DNA from 4 places in the Aquisalimonas sp. APHAB1-3 genome. Region 4 is predicted to be linked to each of the others. Evidence: predicted binding sites of a transcription regulator. Region 4 holds the regulator's gene; each other region holds the start of a gene.
What was found. The regulator sigma-54, encoded in region 4, starts transcription at its own class of promoters, with help from an activator protein. The targets are predictions, from matches to a motif close to TGGCANGNTNCNTGCTT.
Positions count from the first base shown of each region.

Region 1 (4,186 bases), on a different contig from region 4:
CGAATGGTGGCAGATCCATCTGCAACGCCGGCTCCCGGCGCAGATCCAGGACCAGGTCGAACCAGGGGTGATCGTCGTTGTTGAGGTCCGCCGCGCGCAGCGACTCACCACGCGGCGTTTCCAGCTGTGCATCAAAATGCCCCAGATGGCCAGCAACGCTGGCCGGTTCGCCGTGGAGCACGGTCACGCGGTGCTGATCGGCCTTCGCCGCTGCCGCATCCTCCGGCAACGCCCCTTCGTGGGCACTGGTGGCCATGATCGTGCACGTGAGCGACTCACGCAGGCGCGCGGCGCACTCCAGCGCATCGAGCTCCGCACCGATGAGCAGCAGGTGGCCCGCCGAGCGGTAACCCACCAGCGAGGTCGCACCCACTTCCACGACAGCACCCGCCTGCAGGGCCGCGTCGCGCGCAGCCCCGGAAGCGGGCAAAGCCATGTCGGCATATACGTTCAGATAATCAGTCATCGGTCCTCGTGGTCCGTGATCGGCTCATGGCCGTCGGCACCCGTCGCGGTGCCAGCGGCCGCCCGGTCCGCGTCTGCCAGCTCGACGCCCTCGTCGGCAGCCGTCATTTCGTCGTCCATGGCATCCGCCAGTTTCTGGCGTGCCCGTTCCGCCTCGCGTGCAATGGCGCGCTTCCAGTCATGGGGCACCACATCGCCCATGGGCGTCCAGGTGGTGTAGTCCTCGGCGTACTCCGCGCACAGTGAAATCTTGTTGAACTTCGAGGAACGGAACAGCGTCCGCAACGCCTTGCGCCGCAGATCGGGGCTGATGTTCCGCGCCATGAACATGCTCACGTCAGAGTCCTGGTTCAGCGACTCCAGCGGCGGCATGTCGTCGTCTGTCAGTTCGTCGTAGGGCTTGCCGGTGCGCTCGTCGATCCGCACCGGCGCGTCGTGGTTTTCCTCGGCAGCGCTCGCGGTGGCGTCCTCGACGACCGGGCGCTCCGGCTCGTCGGCAAGGACCTCCCCCTGTCGCCGGCTCGCCTTGCGGCGCGACCACCGATCGAAGAACCCGGCTTCGGATTCCTGCTGCTCCCGCTCGCTCACGTCTGCCCTCCGGACTCGGCCTGATCGCCCACCTCGGCGTCGTAAAGCGCCTTGCTGCGCTTCTTGCCACGCCCCTTGCCACCCTTGCGGCGTGGCTCGTAGTGCTTGAGCACAAACCCTTCGACCCAGCGGTAGACCTCCGCGGGCATCATGGTCCGCATCACGGTCTCACCGGCGTCACGCAGTTCGGTCGCATCCAGATTCTGCGCCTCGTCCAGACTGACCGTCAGGCGTTCGGGCACGAAACCATTCGCCCCGGAGCGCCCGATCACGAACACCGACGGCGAGTCGCCGCGGATATTCAGGTAGTACGCCTCTGCCTGCGCCCTGCGCAACTGCAGATGGTAGCCCGACCACATGTAGAGGCTGCCGTCGTCTGCGGAGCGGATGCAGGTCGACTGCCGCCGCTCCGCGGCAAACCGCTTCCCCACGACCACGCCGTTCACCTCTGCACGCCCCGAGGCGGTCTGCGCGATAATGACGGCCGCGGGAAGCACGGCATTGTCATCCCAGCCATCCCCTTTCGTCGTGGACCCGACCTGCTGCACCAGCCACCTCACATTGACGTTTACGACAAGGGCAGCAAGAAAGGTGCCACGAATGCCCCGCACGCCTGAAACCGGCTGTTTCACCCGCCCGGCCGCCACAGCCGGGGCTTTCCCGATGGAGCGGCAGGAAAGCGAGTCGGGGCGAACCGTCCACCGCTGGACACACCGGGACACAATGCACCATGCGGCGCTGCATCAATGCGTCGTTTTATCACAACGCCCCACGGCCCGCCCCGTTGCTATTCGGCGTCGAGATCCAGTTCGCCACTGATCGTGTGGCTGATGTCCAGCCCATCCACCTCCAGGGTCATGCGCACGGACAGCGTCTCGTCCCCGTTCAGAGCACCTTTCTCCAGTGCTGCCCCCAGGGCGCGCTCGATCTCCTGCTGCGAGGTCACGCCGAACTGCTTGAGGCATTTGCGAATCTGCATATTCAGGGCATCATCGTTCATCATCTACTCCGTCATGTTCAGGGCCGAAGCGGCCACAGATAACCGTCAAACACGTGGGCATCATGACTGAAAGCGGAAACCCGATCCAAAACGACCCCTCCTGCCACAGCGATCATGACCCGCAGTCGCTGCCGGTCACCGCGGCCTGGGAGCGCATCCGCACCGATCTCGCTCCGGTACGCGGAATCGAACGGGTCAGCACGCGGCTGGCACTGGGTCGTGTGCTGGCGGAGCCGGTGACATCCGGCATCGACGTGCCGGCGCACGACAACGCCGCCATGGACGGTTACGCCATCCGGGGCAATGACATCCCCGGCAGCGGCAACGCCACCCTGCGCTGCGTCGGCACGGTCATGGCGGGTCATACACTGGACGGCCACCTTCAGTCCGGTGAGTGCGCACGTATCATGACCGGCGCCCCGATGCCGGCCGGGGCGGACACCGTCATCATGCAGGAGAACGTCCACCGCGACGGCGACCAGGTGGTGATCACCGCCGACGAAAAGGCCGGACAGAACGTGCGCCCCGCAGGTGAGGATCTGCGCCAGGGCGAGATCGTGCTTGCCGCCGGCCAGCGGGTCGGCACCGCGGAGCTGGGCATGCTCGGCAGCCTCGGGCTGGTGGAGGTTCCGGTGTACCGGCGCCTGCGCGTGGCATTCTTTTCCACGGGTGACGAGCTGTGCACGGCGGGATCGTCGCTCGGACCCGGCCAGATCTACGACAGCAACCGTTACACCCTGTACGCGGCGCTCCAGGCCCTGGGCGCGGAGGCCACCGACATGGGCGTGATCTCCGACGACCCGGACACCATGGAGAAAGCCTTCGCCGACGCGGCGTCCTTCGCCGACGCCATCATCACGTCGGGCGGGGTCTCGGTGGGCGAAGCCGACTTCGTCAAGACGATCATGAACCGGCTCGGCCAGGTGGGATTCTGGAAGATCGCCATGCGCCCCGGGCGGCCGCTGGCGTTCGGCACCATCGGGGAGGCGCGCTTCTTCGGCCTCCCCGGCAATCCTGTGTCGGTGGTGGCGACCTGGTATCAGTTCGTGCAGCCGGCGCTGCGCCGCATGATGGGTGAGGATCCCGAACCGCCCACGACCTTCCGCGTACGCACGGCCACGGATCTGCGCAAGCGGCCCGGGCGCACCGAGTTCCAGCGCGGCATCCTGCAACGCGATGACGCCGGCGAGTTGGTCGTCACCACCACCGGCAGCCAGGGCTCCGGCATCCTGCGCTCGGTCAGCCTGGCGGACTGTTTCATCGTGCTGCCCCACGACAGCGGGGACGTGGCAGCCGGCACCATGGTCGACGTGCAGCCATTCCACGGCGTTATGGGGTGATCAGCTGCCGGTGCAGAAGGCCTGGTAGTCCACATAGCCGGGGAATTGCACGCCGTCGCCACAGTAGGCACAGCCGGTATCGCGTTCGACCCGCAGTTCATGGAAGCGCGCGGCCAGGGCATCGTAGTGCAGCAGCCGCCCCACCAGCGGGTCGCCAATGCCGAGCAGCAGCTTGATCGTCTCCACCGACTGCATCAGCCCGACCACACCGGGCAACACCCCGAGCACGCCGGCTTCCGCGCACGACGGCGCCAGCTCGGGTGGTGGCGGCTCCGGGAACAGGCAGCGGTAGCAGGGGCCCGGCGCCTCCGGCCGCCCCGGCCAGAAGACCGTCACCTGACCCTCGAACCGGTACACCGCCCCGTGCACATTAGGGAGGCCGAGCTTCACGCACGCGTCGTTGATGAGGTAGCGCGAGGGGAAATTGTCGGTGCCATCGACGATGACGTCGTAACCGCTGAACAGGTCCTCCACGTTGCCGGACTCGAGATGCACCTCGTGCCCGACCACCGTCACCGAGCTGTTCAGGTGGCGGATGGCCTCGCGGGCAGACTCAACCTTGGAGAGGCCCACCCGCTCCTCGCTGTGGATGATCTGGCGCTGAAGGTTGCTGCGGTCGACCACGTCGTGATCGACGATGCCGATGGTGCCCACACCAGCGGCCGCAAGATACAGCGCCGCCGGGGAACCAAGCCCGCCGGCCCCCACCAGCAGCACCTTGCTGTCCAGCAGCCGGGCCTGCCCGGCTTCGCCCACTTCGGGCATGAGCAGGTGGCGGGAGTAGCGCGCACGG
Region 1 covers NZ_JBLWFT010000007.1:98,586-102,771, reverse strand. Annotated here, with positions in the region: gene ACNSTU_RS11830 (4Fe-4S binding protein) at 1-466, opposite strand, end outside; gene ACNSTU_RS11825 (DUF3306 domain-containing protein) at 463-1,053, opposite strand; gene ACNSTU_RS11820 (DUF3305 domain-containing protein) at 1,050-1,601, opposite strand; gene ACNSTU_RS11815 (DUF6494 family protein) at 1,841-2,056, opposite strand; gene glp (gephyrin-like molybdotransferase Glp) at 2,116-3,393, shown strand; gene moeB (molybdopterin-synthase adenylyltransferase MoeB) at 3,394-4,186, opposite strand, start outside.
Region 1: ACNSTU_RS11820 (DUF3305 domain-containing protein) is a predicted target of sigma-54. The motif match lies at 1,634-1,650, and genes of this name have one in related genera.

Region 2 (4,186 bases), on a different contig from region 4:
AGTACTCGAAGGGCACGGCAAAGGTGAAGCCCTTCCAGTCCTTGGGGTCGCGCTTGTCCTTGTGGTCCATGCGCAAGGTGATCGCCTGGCCGTTGATGTTCTCCACCGCCGGCATCAGGAAGGGCATGGAGCTGGAACCGGCCCCCATGGTGATGGCGAGCGGCATGGGGGTGAGCATGTGTGCGGCGTCGTGCTCCATGTTCATGGAGTTGTCACGGACGACGGCCCAACCCGCTTCACGCCGGACGTCCACATTCAGTCCGTAGCGCTCGTAGAACCCCATGGGGTGCGCCATGATGATTGGCGTGGCGCAGGTGATCGGGATAAAGCCGATGCTCAGGTCGCGTTTCTCCGGCGTCCCCAGATCGTCCTTGAGCAGCGCCTTCGCCGCCTCGAGAGGGAACATGGACCCGAGGGCGGCGGCGAAGGTGCCGGCCCCCATCATCTGCAGAACCTGCCGACGGCTGGGGTCGTGGTGGCCGAACAGCGCCCGGACCACCGCACTCTCGATCAGGCGGTCCATGAGCGCCTCGCGATCTGCGGGGGCACCGCCTTGTTCGTGGGGCGACGCCAGCGCGTGCAGGTCGTCGCCGGCGGTGGCCTCATGGCCGTGATCATGACACGTGCTGCACGTGCATCCCGCGCTGTGGCGCAGGTCGCTGTTCGGGTCGAACGGGTCGCCGAGTGATTTGTTGGTCATCGCATCGCCCTCGTTGTCGCAACAAAAAAAGGCGCCCCACCGGGGTTGGTGGTAGGCGCCCTTGCCAGGTTCAGGTTGGCGAATCCGGCTGACGTCCCGCCGTTGGGAACCGCTGCTCGCGGTTGAGCCGGATTCGCGCGTGTCAGAGAAAGTAATGCATGACTCGTGCCATGTTAGTAAAAGTCTGAGTTAACGTCTTTTTTTTCGGTTTCCCGAGGGGGTGTGGCGGTGCCGGTGCACTGTTGTGGGGCGGTGTGCACCGGCACGGCGCGGTTGGTGGTCAGTCAGGCGCGTCCGTTGGCGCGCAGGAAGGCGCGGGCAATATCGCTGATGGGTCGGGCGCGCTCCATGGCCGTTCGCCGCAGCATATGGTAGGCGTCATTCTCGCTGATGCCGTCGCGTTCCATGAGAAAACACTTGGCCTGTTCCATCTGGCGCTGGTGCTCCAGTCGGGTGCGCGCGTCCACCAGTTCATGCCGCAGTTGCTCGTACTGATGGAACTGGTTGATGGCCACGTTGATGATGGAGCGCACGCCCTCCGCTGAGAGGCCTCCCACCACATAGGGGCTCACCCCCGCGGCAGTGGCCGCCTGCATCAGCTCCGGGTCGCTGTGTTCGGTGAACAGCACCACCGGTTTCGGGTAGGGCGAATTCCGTGTCCCCAAGCCTTCCAGAATGTCCCGCCGTCCCGAGCGGGCCTCAACAATGACCACATCGGGCTGGACATCCAGCACGCGCTGGTAGAGGTCTTCGTGAGCCTTTACGGTGCAGGCCACTTCATAGCCGGCATCGTTCAGGGCGTCCCCGAGCCAGACGGCCCGGTCCGGGTATTCGTCAACGAGCATGACTCGTGTTGCCATTGCTTACTCCTGAGGTTGTACCTCGGATTTCCGGGAACACGCCGGTAAACAGGAAGCAAGCACCGTGCCTTGACTGTGGCAGGGGAGAATCAGGGAGTTGCACGCAGGATAGGGCATGGGGCCGTGCCATGTTGGTGCACGCATGGCTCACATGCACCAACATGGCACTGGAATCGGGTCAGAACGTGTAGCGTGCGCCGAACAGGATCTCGTCGAAATCGCCGACGGCAAGTTCGCCACCCAGGGAGAGCTGTGGCGCCACCTCGTAGTAGCCGCTGCCGAAGACCTGCACGTTGCTGCTCGCATCGTTGAAGCGCCACAGCCGGATCCCGGCGGTGGTGTCCCAGCCCGGGTCGAGATAGGCCCGGGCACCGCCCTCGAGCCGGAATCCGGGGTCATCCTGATCGCCGAAATCGTAACCCAGGTCCAGTGCGCCGTAGATGTCGAGGTCGCGTTGCTGCGTGGGTACGCGGAATCCGACGCCGCCCCAGAGGACGTCGCGGCTGATGGTGGTGCTGGACGTCCCGGGCGGGGTGTCCACATCAAAGCGGTGACTCTGGAACTGACCCCGCGCGAAGATGGTGTCGTTCAGGTAACCCTGGCCACGGATCAGCAGGCCAAAGTCGCTATCCCCGAACCGGCTCGGCGGATCCGCCCAATTCAGTCCGCCCTCAATGTGGTTGTAGCTGAGGTTCGCTGCGCCGGCAGTGGCGGGCAACAGAATGGCTGCAGCCGTCAGCGCGGATAGCCTTTTCATCGGTTGACTCCCGTTGGAAGAATTCAACGGAAATGATGGCACGTTCCCCAAACGGCGTATTGCTGTCACCGTCTGGCGACGTCCCGTTGCGTCATGCGCTGGGCCAGGCTGTAGCCCACCCACGTCAGCAACAGGCACAGTGCGAGGGTGGTCGAGACGTTCAGTGCTGCTAGCCCCCAAGCACCGCTGGCCATCAGTGCGACGGACTCCAGGCTGAACACCGAGAAGGTGGTGAATCCGCCGCAGATACCGCCCATAAGAAATAACCTGACCCTGGCGTTCAGGGGGCGTGGTCCGTCCGGGGCGGTGAGAGCAGCCAGCCAGCCGATCAGCAGTGAGCCGATCACGTTGGCCATGAGTGTGTCCCAGGGAAAATCCAGGGCGCCGATCATGCCGTAGAGGTCGGAAACCCCATGACGGAGCACGGCGCCGATCGAACTGCCAACTGCGACGGCGAGACAGTCCCGCAGGGTCATGGCGCAGTTAACCCCCCGGCGGTCAGCGCGAGGCCGAGCGCTGCGGCCAGTAGGCAGGCCAGCAGTGACGAGATCACGTACGCCGCGCTCTTGAGCCCTTGCCGGTCCCGGACCAGACCGATGCTCTGAAGGCTGAATGACGACACGGTGGTGTAGCTGCCGCACAGGCCGATCATCAAGGCGGCCGCCCATGTCTCGCCTGGCCAGCCTAGGCGCAGAACGAGGCCTGCCAGCACGCCCAGCAGTAACGATCCGCTGACGTTCACGATCCAGGTTCCCCAGGGAAACGTGCTTCCCGTGCGACGGTCCACAGCGGTTCCGATCAGGTAGCGCAGTGCTCCACCTGCGGCGCCTCCTGCGGCGATGGCGGCGTAGGAGATTAGTGTGCCCATGAGTCTCAGTATCCCAGGGGAATCAGGCCGAAGCCCACCAGTATGGCAAGCAGCCAGAGGTACCAGGAGAAGATCCGCAGCTTCGCCTTGTACAGCAGTCTGACCACCAGGTAGAGGGCGCCGGTGCCCACAGCGGCCGCCACGATCAGCCCGATCACCATGTCCACCCACCCGAGCTGTGCCGTGCCGCCGGCGGTCTGGAGTTCCAGGGCCTGTACCAGGGTTGCCGCGAGGATCGTGGGGATGGCGAGAAAGAAACTGTACTCAGCCGCCCATCGCCGCTTCAGGCCGAACAGCAGCGATGCGGCAATGGTAATGCCACTGCGACTGATCCCCGGGATGAGTGCCAGGCCCTGGGCGGCGCCGATGCCGAGCGCCGTGCCCACCCGGATCTGCCGGAGGCCGCGGGGACGCGGCGGCAGGCGGTCGGTAATCCACAGCAGCAGCCCTGTTAGTGTAAGGGTGCCGGCGATCATCGCCGGGCGGGCGAACACTGCTTCGAAAAAGAGTTTGAAGGTGATGCCGATGATCCCGGTGGCCAGAACCGACAGAGCACACAGCAGGGCCAGGCGGATCGTCAGCGGCAACGGACGGTACTGATGGCGCATCCGTGCCAGACCGACAAGGCCATCACGAATCAGCCTAAAGAGACTGCGCCGGAAGACGATACAAATGGAGATGAGTGTGCCCACATGCACCACCAGATCGAACAGGATCATCTCGGCGCTGTCGGGGGCGGGGATGTCGGCACCCTGGGCGATCAGCCAGTGCTGTGTGAGAACCAGGTGTGCCGTGGAGCTGACCGGCAGAAACATGAACGCGCCCTGGACAATGCCGAGCAGCACGACGATGTAAAGGGCCATTGAGGCCATCCTCTGAATCGGTCGGGGGTGGTCCGGACGCCTGGCCGCCATTGCGGTGCCGCGACCCGGATACTGAGTACGGGTCGGAGCCTACCGGAGCCGGGAGAACGGGGGAAGTCCTGAAGGGCGGCGGTGCCG
Region 2 covers NZ_JBLWFT010000001.1:1,000,043-1,004,228, reverse strand. Annotated here, with positions in the region: gene ACNSTU_RS04720 (CmpA/NrtA family ABC transporter substrate-binding protein) at 1-700, opposite strand, end outside; gene ACNSTU_RS04715 (ANTAR domain-containing response regulator) at 985-1,560, opposite strand; gene ACNSTU_RS04710 (outer membrane beta-barrel protein) at 1,739-2,317, opposite strand; gene crcB (fluoride efflux transporter CrcB) at 2,383-2,793, opposite strand; gene ACNSTU_RS04700 (fluoride efflux transporter FluC) at 2,790-3,185, opposite strand; gene ACNSTU_RS04695 (undecaprenyl-diphosphate phosphatase) at 3,191-4,048, opposite strand.
Region 2: ACNSTU_RS04715 (ANTAR domain-containing response regulator) is a predicted target of sigma-54. The motif match lies at 1,614-1,630, and genes of this name have one in related genera.

Region 3 (4,186 bases), on a different contig from region 4:
GGTTCAGCCGCGCCCCCGGAGTCTCTTGCCTGCGCGCTTCCGGCCTGGCGTAACAGCCTTGGCGAGGCGCACGTGCTCACGGAGCCCCACCAGCTCGCGCCATACCTGCACAGCACGTCAGACTGCGGCACCGTGCCACTGGCTGTGCTCCGCCCCGGGACCACCCCGGAGGTGCAGGAGGTGGCTCGCATCGCCGCCGCTCACGGCCTGCCCCTTTACCCGATCAGCCGCGGCCGCAACTGGGGCTATGGCGATGCCTGCGCGGTTCATGACGGTCAGGTGATCGTCGATCTCTCGCGCATGGACCGCATCCTGCACGTGGACGAGACCCTGGCGTATGCGGTCATCGAACCCGGCGTCACACAGGGGCAGCTCTCCAGCTATCTGCGCGATCACGGTATCCCGCTGATCATGGACTGCACCGGCGCGGGCCCGGACACCAGCCTGGTGGGCAACATCATGGAGCGGGGCTACGGGCACTCCGCCTACGGCAACCGCATGCAGACGATCTCCGGACTGGAGATCGTGCTGCCGAACGGCGAACTGCTGAAAACCGGCTTCGGGCACTACGACAACGCCCAGGCCACCCACCTGTTCCCCTACGGCGTCGGCCCCTATCTGGACGGGCTGTTCACGCAGTCGGGGCTGGGCATAACCACCCGCATGGGCCTGTGGCTCATGCCGGAGCCGGAACACACAGTGCACTTCATCTGCATGATCGACGCGGACGACGACCTTGCCGCAGCCGTGGACACCCTGCGCAAGCTCCGGCTGGACGGGACGCTGCGCAGCATCGTGCACGTAGGCAACGATCTGCGCCTGCTCTCGAGCGGCGGACCGTTTCCGCGCGACCGGACGGGCGGCGCCGGGCGGCTTCCCGCCGATCTGCGGCGGCAGATGCGCCGGGAGGCGGGGCTGGGCGCCTGGACCATCTCGGGTGCACTGACGGGATCGCGGCCGCAGGTGAATGCGGCCCGGCAAGCGCTACGCCGCGCGCTCCGGCGACCGGGCTGGCGGCTGCGCTTTCTCTCCGAAGGCAAACTGGACATGGGCTACAAGGTCGCGCGCGCCTTCAGGGGAACCGGCTGGGGTCAGCGCCTGCAGGCCACGGTGGAGACGGCCAGGGCACTGTTCGACATGAACAAGGGCATCCCCAGCCGGCGCTTTCTCGCCGGGGCGTACTGGAAGCGCCGTGGCGGGCTGCCGGAACACTTCCCGCAGCAGGCCAATCCGGCTGCCGACAACTGCGGCATGTACTGGGTCTCGCCGGTCATCCCCATGCGCGGCGAGGACGCTGTAAAGCTGCATGACACCATCGAACCGATCATGACGGAATACGACTTCGATCTGCTGCTCACACTGAACACCGTGACAGACCGCGCCCTCGGCGGCGTCATCACTGTCTCGTACGACAAGGAAGACCCGGGCGAGGTCCGTCGCGCCCGGGCCTGTCACGATGCGTTACTGGAAGCGGTCATGCGCGCCGGCTATCCGCCCTACCGGGTCGGCCCGCAGGCCATGACGTCCCTGAACCCGGGGGACGACAGCTACTGGGCGACCGTGCGGCGGATCAAGCAGGCGCTGGACCCCAAGGGGGTCATGGCCCCCGGCCGTTACTAGAACAAACGAAAAAATCGCCGGAGAAACACTCCGGCGATTCCTGGTCCGTTAGTCGTCCCTATCAGCTGCGACGGCGACGCAGACCGGCTGCCCCAACACCCAGCAGGCCAAGGCCAAACAGCGCCAGTGTACCCGGCTCCGGCACCTGGACACTCGCACTCGTAAAGGCGTTGTGCGAGATGTTCAAGCTGTAGTTCGTGCCGGACATGAGCTCGTTCGTCACAGCCCGGAAGTTGCCGGAGCATGTGGCGTCAGACGTACCCGGGTTGTTGGTGCGACCGAACTCGTCGTTCAGGTTGCATTCGTCTGTCAGGGCTTGACCGCCAGTGATCCCCCGAGCGCCACTACCATCCGGTGAGAAGGCGAAGATCGTCTGACCGGCATCCTCGTCCCGAATCGAGATCCGGAAGGTCTGATCCACGAACACAGAGCCTTCGGGCTCACCGAGCATGGCTTCCATCAGCTTCACGGCGGAGAACTGGAAGTCGAGAGCTTCACCACTGTTCTCCTCGTTCAGCATGAAGCGGAATTCGGTGTTCGTCCCGAGGTTCGCACTGGCCGTACCACCATCACTCCGCGACAGCTGGATTTCACTCACCGTATCCGCGGTCACTTCCGACGGGCCTTCCAGCCCGGTGATTAGCGCACCCTCCAGGCGGGCGTCACCTCGTGAAAAGTGTTGCCCGGAAGGCTGTTGTTCGAACGTATTCTGGGGAATACCTCCACAATCGGCTCCCTGGCAGGCCTGGGCCGGGTCAACCGGACCTGAGGTCGGCGAGATGGAATCACCATCCGACCCCGGAATACTGTTCAGGGAGGCACTCGTGCTGCCCGAGTTACCAACCGCCAGGTTATCGAAGTCGCTGACGTCCCACTGGGTGGTGCCATCCGACTTGAACACCTGGAAACCGAAAATCGACAGCTGGGAATAGGTCATCGCACTGGCGTGGGCGGCGCCGATACCGCCAACCCCCAGAGCCAGGGCGGTCACCATTGAAATACCGAGTCTTTTTGAGGCAAGCATATCCGTGATCTCCATTACCCATCGTGGTTGCGCGACGTCCTCCAAGGTGTGATGTCAGTCTGCGCTAGCAAGGAGAATGCATACACGATGCCAACCCTTAATTAACCGAATATATCAAGGTTTTACGATTACCCCACCGCACCTCGGTGACAATCATGTAAAGCCGGTCAACACCCGGGCCTTCTGATCCGTCGGCCACCGACACACTACTAGTCGTGCAGCTGTTCACTGGGCCAGCGACTCCAACAGCGTGTTCGCCCTGTCCACCCCATCGAAATCGGCATCAGCCAGGCCCCGAAGCAGTGGCTCCGCCTTCGCATCGTCACCCGCTTGCAGATAGAACTCGGCCAGCTCCAGCCGGTAGGTCGGCCGATCGTCGCGACCGACCACCTCCTCCATGAGTTCGAGCGCCCGCCGGTGATCGCCCGCCTGGTGCAGCGCAACCGCCAACGTGTGGTCGATATCCGCCATGCCCGGGGCGATACCGGCAGCCCGCTCCGCCAGCGTGACGGCTCGCTTCGGGTCGCTCTCGCGCAGCGCCCAGGCGAGATTGTTGAGCATCACGGGGTCGTCCGGGTCCTCCGCGAGCATGTCCTCGTACAGCTCGATTGCTCCGGGCGTGTCATCGACTTCCAGCCTTAGCGCGGCCAGGAGGTGACGCCCGGTCATGCTCATGCCGCCGTCAACCTCCCGGTACCAGTCCTCGAGCACCTCGTGCGCGTCATCCTGACGGCCTGCCTGCTGATAGCCCTGGGCAAGCGTCAGGGCGCCCTGCTCGGAGGGGTTGGTCTCCTGCGCTCGCTGCAGCCGTTGCAGGGCGTCGTCGGGGCGATCGTCGGCGAACGCGACCGTCGCGCCGTGCTGAAGCCGCTCGCTGCTCTCGCCGACTGTGCTGATGAGGTCCTGGTAGGCGGCCTCCGCGGCTGCTGCATCGTCAGCGTTCAACAGCACATGAATCAGCAGCACGCGGGGCTCGGCCTTGTCGGGCGCCCCCTCGATGGCAGCATGAAGACTGTCGATAGCGGCATCCGTATCGCCCATGCGGGCCTGGCTCCGGGCCAGGCCCGTCCGCAGCTCAGCATTGTCCGGGTGACGCTCCACCAGCCGGCTCCATGCCTCAATGGCCGCCTCGTGCTCCCCGAGAGCCTCGTGAGCATCAGCCTGCACGAGCAGGATCTGCTCATCGTCGCCGTGTTCCTCGAGAAGCGGCTCGATTGCCTCCAGCGCCGCCCGGGCATCACCATCCGCAACCAGCCGACGTGCGTGAATCATGCGCGGCTCGACGGCGTCCGGGTGCCGCTCCACAGCGTCGGCAACCAGTTCGTTCGACCGCTCGGTGTTGCCCGCCTCATGTTCCAGCCGGGCAAGCGTCAGGTGCATTTCCAGGTGATCCGGGTTGGCCTCATGCGCCTGGCGATACAGCCTGAGTGCATCGTCGCGGCGATCCGCCCGCAACAGCAACTGCCCCAGATTGCTGACCGCAGAGTAGTTGCCCGGCTCCACCTCCAGCGCCTGCGCCAGGGCGTCCACCCCTGACTGAAG
Region 3 covers NZ_JBLWFT010000006.1:133,216-137,401, reverse strand. Annotated here, with positions in the region: gene ACNSTU_RS11115 (FAD-binding oxidoreductase) at 1-1,620, shown strand, start outside; gene ACNSTU_RS11110 (EDSAP-1 family PEP-CTERM protein) at 1,682-2,689, opposite strand; gene ACNSTU_RS11105 (tetratricopeptide repeat protein) at 2,870-4,186, opposite strand, start outside.
Region 3: ACNSTU_RS11110 (EDSAP-1 family PEP-CTERM protein) is a predicted target of sigma-54. The motif match lies at 2,721-2,737, and genes of this name have one in related genera.

Region 4 (4,186 bases):
GAGCAGCTCATAGACGGCATCGGCATCGCGGGCGTCGCGGAGCCTACGGCACAGGGGCTGGTCGCTGAACATTTCGGCGAGCCGGGCGAGAATCTGGAGGTGTTCGTCGGTGAAGTGCTCGGGTACAACCAAGGCGAACAGGAGATCGACGGGTTCGTTGTCGAAGGCGTCGAAATCGATGGCCTCGCTGGTGCGGATGAAGGCGGCGGTGGCCGAGTCATTGCCGTCCATGCGGGCGTGGGGCAAGGCGACGCCGTGACCGAGCCCGGTACTGCCGAGTTTCTCGCGGCTGATCAGCTTGTCGAAGATGGCGTTGGCCGGCAGGGCGGAGTCGGAGTCGGCCACCATATCGCTGAGGAGTTCCAGGCCCCGCTTCTTGCTGGTCACCTGGATGTCGCAGGCGATGCGCTCCGGTGTGATTAGGTCGGCAATCTTGATCATGCTTGTCCACGCAGGGTCGTGTCTGCGGATTCGGAAGTCGGCGGCGGTCCCTCGCTGGCGACCGCCGCTCCGCGCTGTTCAGTCCTCGTCACCCTCTCCCTGGGCCTTGGCCTGGGCGCCTTCGTTGCGCCGGTGGTCAGTGACCTTCTCCTTGTGCTTCTTCACCTGCCGGTCGAGCTTGTCGATCAGTCCGTCGATGGCAGCATACATGTCTTCGGCGCTGGCATCAGCGTAGAGCTTGGCGCCGCTGAGCAGCATGGTGGCCTCCGCCTTCTGACGCAGCTTCTCCACCGTCAGAATCACGTGGACGTTCACCACGTTGTCGAAGTGGCGCTCCAGCTTGTCCATCTTGGAATGCACGTAGTCGCGCAGTGCTTCAGTGAGATCCACATGGTGCCCGGTGATGTCGATCTGCATAGAGACTCCTCCCGAATGAGAGCCGGAAACGGCGAACCCCTTGTTGCCTCAGGCAATCCTTTTTCGTTCGTTCGACGAGGCAATGGACATGGATTCACGATACTTTGCCACTGTCCTTCGCGCCACATCGATTCCTTCATTTTTCAGGATTTCGGCCAGTTTGCTGTCACTGAGGGGCTTGCGGGCGTCCTCTTCGGCGATCAGCCGGCGAATCCGGGCGCGGATAGAGGTCGCCGAGCACTCCTGTCCATCCACGGTATGCACGTGGCTGGAGAAGAAGTACTTGAACTCGAACGTGCCGCGCGGCGTGTACATGTACTTCTGCGTGGTGATCCGGGAGATGGTGGACTCGTGCATCTCCACCTCTTCCGCCACCTCGCGCAGCACCAGCGGCTTCATGGCTTCCTCGCCCTGCTCCAGGAATTCCTGCTGGTGATTGACGATGCAGGTCGCGACCTTAAGGAGAGTCTCGTTGCGGCTCTTCAGGCTCTTGATGAACCAGCGCGCCTCCTGCAGATGCTGACGCATGGTGGCATTGTCGTTGCCCTGGTCGCCGCGCCGGACCAGGCCCGCGTAGTAACTGTTGACGCGGATCTTCGGTGACGCCTCGGGGTTGAGCTCCACCCGCCAGGCACCGCGCTCCTTGCGCACATAGACGTCGGGGACCACGTACTCGGCTGTGGGCGTGCCGATCTGGGAGCCGGGCCGAGGGTCCAGGGTGCGGACCAACTCCAGCACCTGGCCGAACTCTTCCTGGGTGACCTTGAGCTTGCGGGTGAGAGGCCCGAGCTGGCGGCTGCCGAGGAGGTCCAGGTGCTTGTCCACCAGCAGACGCGCTTCGGCGAGCCAGGGGGTGTCGTCCGGGAACTGTTCCAGCTGCACCAGCAGTGCTTCGCGCGGGTCCAGGGAGGCCACGCCCAGGGGGTCGAACCGCTGGATCAGGTGGCGGACGGCCTCCACCTCGTCAGGTTCGACCGGTTCGTCGCCGTCGGTCACCGATTCGCAGATCTCGTCCACGGTGACGCCGAGGTAGCCGTCGTCGCGCACGCCGTCGATGATGGCCTCGGCGATGGCCATGTCGCGCTCACTGAAATGGGAGAGTTGTGCCTGCCACAACAGGTGGTCATGCAGGCCGCCGCCATCGCCGGCGGTGCGATTCTCCCACGCCTCGCGCTGCTCATCGTCCCCGCCGGGGGCGCTGTATGCGGTGCTGCCGTCGTAGATGTCGTTCCAGTCGGAGTCCAGGGGCAGGTCGTCTGGGATGTCGCTCTGGTCGCTGGCTGACTTGTCTTCGGCGCCGTCGTGATCGTCCACCGTGTCGGCCACGTCCGGCGCGGTGTCGGTGTCCGTGGTGTCGCTGCCGGCGGACTCGCCGTCGCTGGTCGCGGCTTCCCCGTCGTGCTGCTCGGAGCCGGCGTCGTTACCGTCATCGCTGCGGTCGGTTTCGGTGACCGCCTCGTCGCCCTCGTCAAGCTCGTCGGCGGGCTCCAGCATCAGGTTGGAATCCAGCGCCTGCTGGATTTCCGTGCGCAGCTCCAGGGTCGACAGCTGCAGCAGCTTGATGGCCTGCTGGAGCTGCGGCGTCATGGTGAGCTGCTGACCGAGACGTAGCTGCAGCGACTGTTTCATTGGCGATGCCTCTCTCCTGCCGCCCCTCGGGCCGCGGGTCAGGCCAGGCCTGCATACGAGTGGGTTGATAACCCTATCGTAACTGACTCTGTCGCTGGTTAGAACATTGGCCCGATACTTGCGTGGGCTGAGCGAAAGTGCTACGGAGCGTGGTCACAGGCGGAAGTGTTCACCCAGGTACACCTCGCGGACCTGCCTGTTCGCCAGGACTTCCTCCGAACTGCCGCGAGCGATGACCTCGCCCTGGGCAAGGATGTAGGCGCGCTGGCAGATGCCGAGCGTCTCGCGCACGTTGTGGTCGGTGATCAGCACGCCGATCTCCCGGTCCGCCAGGTGGCGGATGATTTCCTGGATATCGAGCACGGAGATCGGGTCGACGCCGGCAAAGGGCTCGTCCAGCAGGATGAACTGCGGGTTGGCGGCCAGTGCCCGGGCGATCTCGACACGCCGGCGTTCGCCGCCGGAGAGACTGATGCCGTTCTGGTCGTGGAGGTGGCCGACGTTGAATTCGTCCAGCAGCTCCCGGGCGCGCTCCCGGCGCTGCTTGCGATTCAGTTCGGGGCGGGTCTCGAGGATGGCCAGCAGGTTGTCCATTACGGTGAGCTTGCGGAAGATCGATGCTTCCTGGGGCAGATACCCGACGCCGCGGCGGGCACGTATGTGCATGGGCAGGTCGGTGATGTCGTTGCCGTCCAGCTCGATGCGCCCGCCGTCGGCCTGTACCAGGCCGACCACCATGTAGAAGCATGTGGTCTTGCCTGCGCCGTTGGGGCCGAGCAGCCCGACCACCTCGCCGCTGGAGACTTCCAGTGATGCGCCGTGGACGACGGTCTTGCGGCGGTAGGTCTTCACCAGGTTCTCGGTGCGCAGCAGGCTCACTCGTCGTCTCCGTTGTCCTCGTCGTCGGGGAACAGCCGGATCTGCACGCGACGTCCGGTCTCGGGCTCACCCCGTGCATGCACCAGGTCGGCAACCACTTCATACTCGATGCGCTCGCCGGTGAACGTGTTCCGCCCCTGGGTCAGCCGCGCGCCCTCCAGCAGGATGACCCGTTCGGGCCCGGTGGCGTAGTACTCCATGCGCGGCGCTTCGGCCTCGATGGCGCGGCGGTCATCGCCACCGCGCTGGTTGTAGACGGCGGGTTCACCTTCCACCACCACATGGTCCAGGGCCTGGTTGCCACCGTCATCTTCCCGCAGGTGGACGGTCATGCGGTCCCCGGTAATGCGCCTCGGGCCGCGGGTGAGCACCACGTTGCCGGTGTACACGCTGACGCCGCGGGCGTTGTCGATCTCGGCGTTGTCCGCGTCCAGGTCGATGGGCTCGGCCTGGGCGCTGCCAATGCCGAGCAGGAACAGCAGGGCCGCAAGGAGCAGTGCCGGCCGCGTCTGTCTCCTGTTGCGGGCTGCAGGGTTACTCGGGTACGTCATAACGACCTCTCACCTCGGACAGCAGTTCCACCAGTTCCCGGTCGAGATACGCGCGCACGCCGACACCCTCGATACGCGCGCCATCGCGCCAGTAGACGGCATGACGGTCCGTTTCCGCGTACCGGCGCTCGGGTTCCAGGTGAACCTCGCTGGTATCCACGTTGGCGGGCAGGTTGTCGCTGCCGCCGGCGCGCCGAATCTCCACCTCACCCTGAAGGTGGACGTTCTCGACGTTGTTCGTGGCCCGGCCACGTTCCGCGCGCAGATGC
Region 4 covers NZ_JBLWFT010000009.1:27,047-31,232, forward strand. Annotated here, with positions in the region: gene ptsN (PTS IIA-like nitrogen regulatory protein PtsN) at 1-441, opposite strand, end outside; gene hpf (ribosome hibernation-promoting factor, HPF/YfiA family) at 520-858, opposite strand; gene ACNSTU_RS13040 (RNA polymerase factor sigma-54) at 907-2,487, opposite strand; gene lptB (LPS export ABC transporter ATP-binding protein) at 2,641-3,366, opposite strand; gene lptA (lipopolysaccharide transport periplasmic protein LptA) at 3,363-3,917, opposite strand; gene lptC (LPS export ABC transporter periplasmic protein LptC) at 3,901-4,186, opposite strand, start outside.